2 regions of the Streptomyces sp. NPDC056160 genome follow, and region 1 is predicted to be linked to the other one. Evidence: riboswitches for the same ligand, from Rfam matches in the RefSeq annotation. Region 1 holds a riboswitch; the other holds the start of a gene.
What was found. Region 1 has a riboswitch for glycine ahead of gcvT (glycine cleavage system aminomethyltransferase GcvT). Riboswitches for the same ligand answer to the same signal wherever they lie in the genome.
Positions count from the first base shown of each region.

Region 1 (4,407 bases):
CTCCTCCGACAGGCGCACCTTGAACAGCCAGCCGCCCTCGAAGGGCGCGGAGTTCACCAGGGACGGGTCGTCCACCACGTCCTGGTTGATCTCGGTGATCTCACCGCTGACCGGGGAGTACAGGTCGGAGACCGACTTGGTCGACTCCAGCTCGCCGCAGGTCTCGCCCGCGGTCACCGTGGAGCCCACCGCCGGGAGGTCGGCGTAGACGACATCGCCGAGCGCGTTGGCCGCGAACTCGGTGATGCCGACCGTCGCCACGCCGTCCTCGGCGGGCGACAGCCACTCGTGCTCCTTGCTGTAGCGCAGCTGCTGGGGGTTGTTCATGGCCTGAATTCTCCTGTACGCGGGGGAGTGCTGGTGAATGAGGGACTGCGCAGGGCGTGCGTGACCGGGGCGATGTGGCCCACGTCACCCCTGACCGGTGACGACGGCGTCACTTCCGCCGCTTGTAGAAGGGCAGCGCCACGACTTCGAGGGGCTCGTGGTTGCCCCGGATGTCCACGCCGACACCGGCCGTGCCCGGCGCGGCGTGCGCGGCGTCGACGTACGCCATGGCGATCGGCTTGCCCAGGGTCGGGGAGGGGGCGCCGGAGGTGACCTCGCCGACGACCTCGCCGCCGGCGACGACGCCGTAGCCCGCGCGCGGGATGCGGCGGCCCTCGCAGACGAGGCCGACCAGGACGCGCGGAGGTGCCTGCTCGGCGCGCTCGGCAGCGGCGAGCAGCGCCTCACGCCCGACGAAGTCCCCCTCCTTCTCGAACTTGACCACCCGGCCGAGCCCCGCGTCGAACGGGGTCAGTTCCTCGGTCAGCTCGTGCCCGTACAGCGGCATGCCCGCCTCCAGGCGCAGCGTGTCGCGGCAGGACAGGCCGCAGGGGACCAGGCCGGCGCTCTCCCCGGCCTTCGTCAGCGCCTGCCACAGCTCCACGGCGTGCTCGGGCTTCACGAACAGCTCGAAGCCGTCCTCGCCGGTGTAGCCGGTGCGTGCGATCAGCGCGGGCACGCCCGCGACCGTGCCCGGCAGGCCGGCGTAGTACTTCAGGCCGTCCAGGTCGGAGTCGGTCAACGACTTGAGGATGCCGGGGGACTCCGGGCCCTGCACGGCGATCAGGGCGTAGGCGTCGCGGTCGTCGCGGACCTCGGCGTCGAAGCCGGCCGCCCGCTCGCTGAGCGCGTCCAGCACCACCTGGGCGTTGGAGGCGTTGGCGACGACCATGTACTCGGTCTCGGCCAGCCGGTAGACGATCAGGTCGTCCAGGATGCCGCCGTCCTCGCGGCAGATCATGGTGTAGCGGGCCCGGCCGACGCCGACGGAGGCGATGTTGCCGACCAGGGCGTGGTTCAGCAGGGCGGCCGCCTGCGGGCCGGTCACCGTGATCTCACCCATGTGGGACAGGTCGAAGAGACCGGCCTTCGTGCGCACGGCGACGTGCTCGTCGCGCTCGGAGCCGTAGCGCAGCGGCATGTCCCAGCCGGCGAAGTCGGTCATCGTCGCGCCGAGCGAACGGTGCACCGCGTCGAGTGCGGTACGGCGGAGCGGACGGGACGCGGAACTGCTCATCGGTCGGTCTCCCAGGAAGGAACGGGCGAGGACAGGTCGGGTGTCCTCCCCATCTGTCATCGGAACCTGAGAGGTTCGCCATGACCGCCGTCGGACGGACGGGCACGGCTTGCACCTTGGGTGGAGCCACTGCGGCAGCGGCCCGCTTTTCAGATGTGCCTCGCCCGCGCGGTACGGGGCCTGAGAGATTCAAGGGAGGGACTTGCTCCTTCGGCGCCCCGGGCAGACGTACTGCCGGGGACTCTCCCGCGCGGATTCAAGCGGCCGGTATGCAGTTGGCGCGGACATCATCGCACGCCCGGACTCTTCGCGGCAGGCCGGATCTGTAACCGGCCTGTGGCAGAACGCGCACGCAAACGGCAGACACCGCGTATTACCTTCTCTTTGCACTCAAGGGGGAGGTGAACCGTCACCACCCCGGGGAGGACGATGACGGTGAACAGGACAGCGCCGGCGTACGCGACGACCCGGGCCCTCGCCCTGCCGGCACGGCCGACGGCCGCCGGCCGCGCCCACCGCGGCGAGCGCACCGCGCCCGTCGTCCGCGACCTGCGGCAGCGGGCCGGCCGCACCCCGCACGCCCTGCTCTTCGGCCCCCGCGACCTGGTCGTGGTCACCGGCCTGCCCGGCAGCGGCAAGACCACGCTGATGCGCCGCGCGGCCCGCGGCGCGCGGATCGACTCCGAGGACACCCGCGACCGCTGGGACGCCCGCCTGGCCGGCCGCCTCCCGTACGCCCTGTACCGCCCCCTGGTCCGCCTCGCCCACTACGCCGCGCTGCGCCGCGCCCTGCGCACCGGCGAGGGTGTCGTGGTCCACGACTGCGGCACCCAGGCCTGGGTCCGCGCCTGGCTCGCCCGCACCGCCCACCGGCGCGGCGGCGCCCTCCACCTGCTGCTGCTGGACGTGGCGCCCGCCGCCGCCCTCTGCGGCCAGCGCGAGCGCGGCCGGGGCGTCTCCCGCTACGCCTTCCTGCGCCACCGCAGGGCCACGGCCCGCCTGGTCGCCGCCGTGGAGCGCGGTGAGCTGCCCCGGGGGTGCGACGCGGCGGTCCTGCTGGACCGGGAGGCGGCGGCCGGTCTGCGGCGGATCGGGTTCACCGGCCCGCCCGGCGACGGCACCCGTTAGCCTTTCGGTCACAGCAGTGGTTCCCAGCAGGCGGTAGGCAGATGGACTTCCCGGCGGACTTCTCCGCGGACTTTCCGGGGGACTTCCCGGCACAGGCGCACCCCCACCCGCACGGCGGGTGGCCCGGCAACGAACTGGAGGAAGTGCTCTCCGCCGCCCTCGGCATCCCGACGGCCGGCGGCCGGATCATCGAGGTCCTGGGCCGCAGCTTCCTGTGGGTCCCGCTCCCGAGCGGCGGCGGCCCGCACAGCGGCTCGCTCGACCTGCCCACCCTGGAGATCGAGGGCCAGGCCTACGTACCGGTCTTCAGCTCCGAGGAGCAGCTGCGCCAGGTCGCCGGCCACCACATGGCGTTCACCGTCGCGCCCGCCGTCGAGTTCGCGCGGGGACTGCCCGCCCAGGTCGGCATCGCGCTGAACCCGGACGGCGTGGCCGGTCTCCCGCTGCCCCCGCAGGCCGTGGCGGAACTGTGCCGGGCCGGGCGCACCGAACTGGACGGCCCCGCCGGCGGCGGCCGGGTCCGCCTCTACGAACCCGACTGGCAGGACGACCCGGTGGACTTCCTGTCCGCCGCCGGTACCGAGTTCGCCGCCACCGGCGTGGTCCGCACCGCCCGCCGCTGCCTGGCCGCCGTCGAGACGGCCGACCCGGTCATGTTCGTCGGGGTCGAGCTGTCCCAGTGGGACGACGACCTGCGCAGCCGCCCGCTGGACGCGCTGGGCCGCGCCCTGGCCAAGGCGCCCACCCCCTGGCCGGTCAACCTCGTCCTCCTGGACATCACGGACGACCCGGTGGCCGAATGGATGCGCGAAAGGGTCCGGCCGTTCTACGAGTCGGGTCACTGAGGCACCCCGTGCGGGCGTCGCGGCCCGACCCGCGCCGCCGCACCGCGGGGACGGGCCCGGCCGAGCGCGCCCGCCGTCCCGCGACCACGGCACGCACCGCGCCCCACGGGCGGCCTTAAGCTAGTGCTGCGGCCGGAAAGGTCCACCGGCTCGCGACGCCCGGCACGGTACCTCGCCGCGTTGTCGCATCACCCGAGTACGTCCAGTACGCGGGCGATGCTCCGCCTTGCGAGGCACCCCACCGGACGCCGCGAGTCATCGGCAAACCTTTCCGGCCACAGCACTGGGCCCTGCCTCGCCTTCCCGTCCGACCCGCGCGCCGGGCGGACGACGGGAAGGCGACGACAGGACCCAGGTCCACAGCTCGGTCGGAGCACGACGAAGGGGCGGTAGAAGGTGAGCGCCAGCGGCACCACGGCCGGGCACGTGGAGCAGATGCTCCGCCAGGTGACACCCGGGCGGTACGACGCCTACGAGGCGCTGCTGCGCACCCTCGCGACCCCCTCCTCCGGCCAGGTCTGGATGCTGCTGTGGCACGGCCAGGCCGGTTCCCCCGACGCCCAGTACGGCCACATGGAGGTCGACGGCCACGGCTACGCGCCCTGTGTCACCTCCGCCCAGGAGCTGTCGGCGAGCGGCTGGATGCGCTCCTACGAGGTGGTCGACGGGCTCGACGTCGCCCGCACCCTCTACCCCGACCACTACGGCCTCTGGCTCAATCCGCACGCCCCGGGCGGCGGCGTCGGCATCCCCTGGCTGGACCTGCGCCGCATGGCCGAGGGCCTGGACCGCCAGCCCGCCGGGCCGCTGCGGCTGTCCGAACCGGCCGTCGAGATCCCGCAGTTCTACGCGCTGCTCACCCAGGCCGCC
Region 1 covers NZ_JBHJUW010000049.1:49,158-53,564, reverse strand. The annotation lists gene gcvH (glycine cleavage system protein GcvH) at 1-327, opposite strand, end outside; gene gcvT (glycine cleavage system aminomethyltransferase GcvT) at 437-1,564, opposite strand; glycine riboswitch at 1,724-1,823, opposite strand; gene ACFC02_RS19775 (AAA family ATPase) at 1,994-2,692, shown strand; gene ACFC02_RS19770 (enhanced serine sensitivity protein SseB) at 2,734-3,537, shown strand; gene ACFC02_RS19765 (enhanced serine sensitivity protein SseB C-terminal domain-containing protein) at 3,934-4,407, shown strand, end outside.

Region 2 (4,407 bases), on a different contig from region 1:
CGGGCGCGAAGGGGTGCAGCTGCCCGAACTCGGGCCAGGTGACCGGCTCCATCTCCGTGGTCGCGTTGAGCTTCATGGTGCACGAGCCCAGCGGGATCATGCCCCGGTCGAGCGCGTAGTCGCGGTCGGAGAGCCTGCGCAGGTACCGCAGCATCGCCGTCTCGGAGCGGTGCTGGTGGAAGACGGGGTGGGTGAGGTAGGCGTCGGTGCGCAGCCGGGACTCGGGCAGCACCTGAGCGGCGGCGTCCAGCGCGTCGATGTCGCCCGCGGTGCCGAACGCGGACCACACGGCGTGCAGCTGGGCCCGCGTGGTGGTCTCGTCGCAGGCGATCGAGACGTGGTCGGCGTCGACCAGGCGCAGGTTCACCCCGGCCTCGCGGGCGGCGGCCACGATGCCGGCGGCGCGGCCCTCGGCCTTGACGGTGAGCGTGTCGAAGTAGGAGTCGTGGACGATGCGCGCCCCGCCCGCCTTCAGGCCCTCGGCCAGCACGGCGGCGTAGCGGTGGGTGCGCCGCGCGATGTCCTTCAGGCCGTCGGGACCGTGGTAGACGGCGTACATGCCGGCCATGACGGCGAGCAGCACCTGCGCGGTGCAGATGTTGCTGGTGGCCTTCTCGCGGCGGATGTGCTGCTCGCGGGTCTGCAGGGCCAGGCGGTAGGCCTTGTTGCCGTCGGCGTCGACGGAGACGCCGACCAGGCGGCCGGGCAGGCTGCGGGCGAACTGCTCGCGCACCGCCATGTAGCCGGCGTGCGGCCCGCCGAAGCCCATCGGGACACCGAAGCGCTGGGTGGTGCCGACGGCGATGTCCGCGCCCAGCTCGCCGGGAGAGGTGAGCAGCGTGAGGGCGAGCAGGTCGGCGGCGACGGTGACCAGGGCGCCCAGCTCGTGCGCCTGGTCGATGACGGGCCTGAGGTCGCGTACGGCACCGGAGGCGCCCGGGTACTGCAGGAGCACGCCGTTGATCTCGCGCTCGGCGACGTGGGCGGGGATGCCGTCGCTGAGGTCTGCGACGACGACCTCGACCCCGGTCGGCTCGGCCCGGGTCCGGATGACGGCGATCGTCTGCGGCAGCGTGTCCGCGTCGACGAGGAACAGGCCCTTCTTGTTCTTGCCCATGCGCCGTGACAGGGCCAGCGCCTCGGCGGCGGCCGTGCCCTCGTCGAGCAGGGAGGCGCCGGAGGTCGGCAGGCCGGTGAGGTCGGCGACGACGGTCTGGAAGTTCAGCAGCGCTTCGAGCCGGCCCTGCGAGATCTCGGGCTGGTACGGGGTGTACGCCGTGTACCAGGCAGGGTTCTCCATGACGTTGCGCAGGATGACGGGCGGGGTGAACGTCCCGTAGTAGCCGAGCCCGATCATCGAACCGAGCACCTGGTTGCGGTCGGCGAGGGAACGCAGCTCGGCCAGCACCTCGGCCTCGGTGCGGGCGCCGGGCAGGTCCAGGGTGTCGGCGTTCTTGATGACGTCCGGCACGGCGGCGGCGGTGAGTTCGTCGAGCGAGCCGTAGCCGACCTGCGCGAGCATCTTGGCGCGCGCCTCGAGGTCGGGCCCGATGTGGCGCTGTTCGAAGGGGATGCCCTGTTCGAGCTCGGAGAGCGGAATGCGCTGGGCGGTCATTGCGGAGGCCTCCTGGTCTGACGCGACCTTCGAGGGACACCACGGCGCGGGTGTCCCGACGGCCTCCCCCTCTGTCATCTCAACCTGAGAGCTTCACCGGGCCGCCGGCAGGCGACCGGCTTTCACCGTCGGTGAGAGCGGAAGCCGTCGACACCCGCTCTGCTTTCCAGAGTGACCTCGTCCGTGCGGTACGTGGGCCTGAGAGATTCCGGGGAGGATTTGCTCCTTCGGCGCCTCCGGTGATGCCGGAGGACTCTCCCGCACGGGGTCAGCAGCCGCTGCCAGGGTACCAGCGGGCCGAGAGCCGGAGCCTTCGAGTGGCCGCCCGGCCGAATGTGCTCTTTCGTAGTGCTTACGGATGAGGTGCGACCATGTGGAGGGACCGTGCTGACCGAGATCGATCCGCGCAATCTGATCGGCCGCAAGGCGTTCGACCGCAACGGCAACAAGATCGGCACGGTGGACGAGGTCTACCTCGACGACGCCACCGGCGTGCCCGAGTGGGCGGCCATACGGACCGGACTGTTCTCCCGGGACGCCTTCGTGCCCCTGGAGCCCAGCGAACTGGTCGAGGGCGCCCTCCACATCCCCTTCGACCGCTCCCTGATCAAGGAGGCGCCCGACTTCGGCGTCGGCCGCCACCTCTCCCCCGAGCAGGAAATCCAGCTCTACCACCACTACGGCCTCGACCTCACACCTCCCGCCGCACTCCCCGACCGCGACTTCGGCAAGCTGGCCGGCTCCGGCTCGGAGGAGGCCTGAAGGATCCCCCGGCCCCGGCCGGGCGCGGCACGGTCCACCCGCCGACTCACCCACACCGGCACCGCGCCGCACCGACCGCCGCCGCCCCGGAACCCTCCGCCGCGAACCGCACGCCTTCCGCCAGGAGAACTCACCCGCCCCCACACGCGAAACACGGTCCCCTCAAGAAGCAGGCTGTCCCAGAAGCACCTTCCGGCTCTGAGCACGCTGCCGCGTCGTCCCTCAGCCCCGACCTCTCAGCCCCGGCCGCCGGTCTCCCCGCCCACCGCCGCGGGCGTACCGGCCGGATCCGCCGGTCTTCGCCGCACCAGCGGCAACGGATCCGCCGGTTGCAGCGCCGGGTCATCGACACGGAAGGTCCGCACCCGGCCGGGCTCCGAGCCGGGTGTCTCGAACCTGACCGTGACCCTGCCGACACCGCTGCCCTGCACCCACCCGTGCCCGTGTTCGGCGTGCCGCACGTCGTGCCCCGCGGACCAGTGCCGCTCGGCGGGCCCGGCAGCCTGCACCTGGGCCGGTTCGTCCACGCGCTCCTCCGCGGGGCTCTCCGCCCCCGCACCGGCCGCCTGGGCGAACAGGTCCTCCTGCGTGTAGTCGGCGAGCCCCGACACGCCCACGCCGAGCAGCCGCACCCCGCCGGTGGTGTCCACGGAGTCCAGCAGCCGGGCCGCCGCCTCCCGGACCACCGCGGGATCGTCGGTGGGCCCGCGCAGCGTCTCGGACCGGGTCAGGGTGGAGAAGTCGTAGCGCCGCACCTTCAGCACGATGGTGCGGCCCGAGAGCCCCGAGCCGCGCAGCCGCCGCACGCAGCGGTCGGCGAGCCGCTGGACCTCCAGCCCCACCCGCAGCCGGTCGTGGATGTCGATGTCGTACGTGTCCTCGACCGACACCGACTTGGCCTCCCGCTCGGCGACGACGGGCCGCTCGTCGTGGGCCAGCGCCATGGCGTGCAGCGCGTGCCCGTGCGCCTTGCCCAGGAGCCGGACGAGTTCGTCCTCGCCCGCCTCGGCGAGTTCGTCGACGGTGTGGATCCCGGCCCGCCGCAGATGGTCCCCCGTGGCCGGTCCGACGCCCGGCAGGGTGCGCACCGAGAGCGGGCCGAGGAGGTCCCGCTCCGTGCCGGGCTCGATGAGCACCAGCCCGTCGGGCTTGGCCCGCTCCGAGGCGATCTTGGCGAGCATCTTGGAGGCGGCCAGCCCCACCGAGCCGGTCAGCCCCGTCACGGCCCGGATACCGGCCCGCAGCTCGGCCCCGGCCAGGCGGGCGGAGGCCTCGTCCCAGGCCGCTCCCCCGGCCTCCAGGTCCACGAACGCCTCGTCCAGGCTGAGCGGCTCCACGAGCGGGGACAGCTCCCGCAGCAGCTGCATCACCTGTTCGCTGATGGCCCGGTAGAAGCCGAAGCGGGGCACCAGGTACGCGGCGTTCGGCGCCAGCCGGCGTGCCTGGGCCATCGGCATCGCGGAGTGGACGCCGAAGACCCGGGCCTCGTACGAAGCGGTGGCGACCACGCCGCGCGGTCCGAGTCCTCCGACGACGACGGCCTTCCCCCGCAGGCTCGGCTTGGATGCCTGCTCCGCCTGGGCGAAGAAGGCATCCATGTCGAGATGCAGGATCGTGGGCGCGGTTCTCACATCTCCGATGCTGCACCACGGCACTGACAATGCCCCCTCGCGGGGCACGGCCCGGCTTCGCGACCCGGCCCGGCCGACCGCCGGCAGGACGGCCGGGGTCCTCGGCCGACGACCCGCCCACGCCCGCCGTTCGGAGGGCTCAGACGGCTCGGTTGCGGCGCCGGGCCAGCTCGTCGCCGGGGTTCTGGCCGACCAGGGTCTCGCCGGTGTCGACCCGCTCGCCGTGCAGCTGGGACAGCGCACTCTCCACATCGCGCCACACCACGCCGACGGCGATGCCGAAGATGCCCTGGCCGCTCTGGAGCAGGGCGTGCACCTCGTCGGGGGAGGCGCACTCGTAGACCGTCGCGCCGTCGCTCATCAGCGTCATGCGCTCCAGGTCGCTGAAGCCCTGCCGAC
Region 2 covers NZ_JBHJUW010000180.1:8,661-13,067, reverse strand. The annotation lists gene gcvP (aminomethyl-transferring glycine dehydrogenase) at 1-1,615, opposite strand, end outside; glycine riboswitch at 1,792-1,886, opposite strand; gene ACFC02_RS37835 (PRC-barrel domain-containing protein) at 2,000-2,377, shown strand; gene ACFC02_RS37830 (DNA polymerase IV) at 2,614-4,008, opposite strand; gene ACFC02_RS37825 (MerR family transcriptional regulator) at 4,148-4,407, opposite strand, start outside.
Region 2: linked by a shared signal. The riboswitch ahead of gcvP (aminomethyl-transferring glycine dehydrogenase) and the one ahead of gcvT (glycine cleavage system aminomethyltransferase GcvT) in region 1 are both predicted to bind glycine.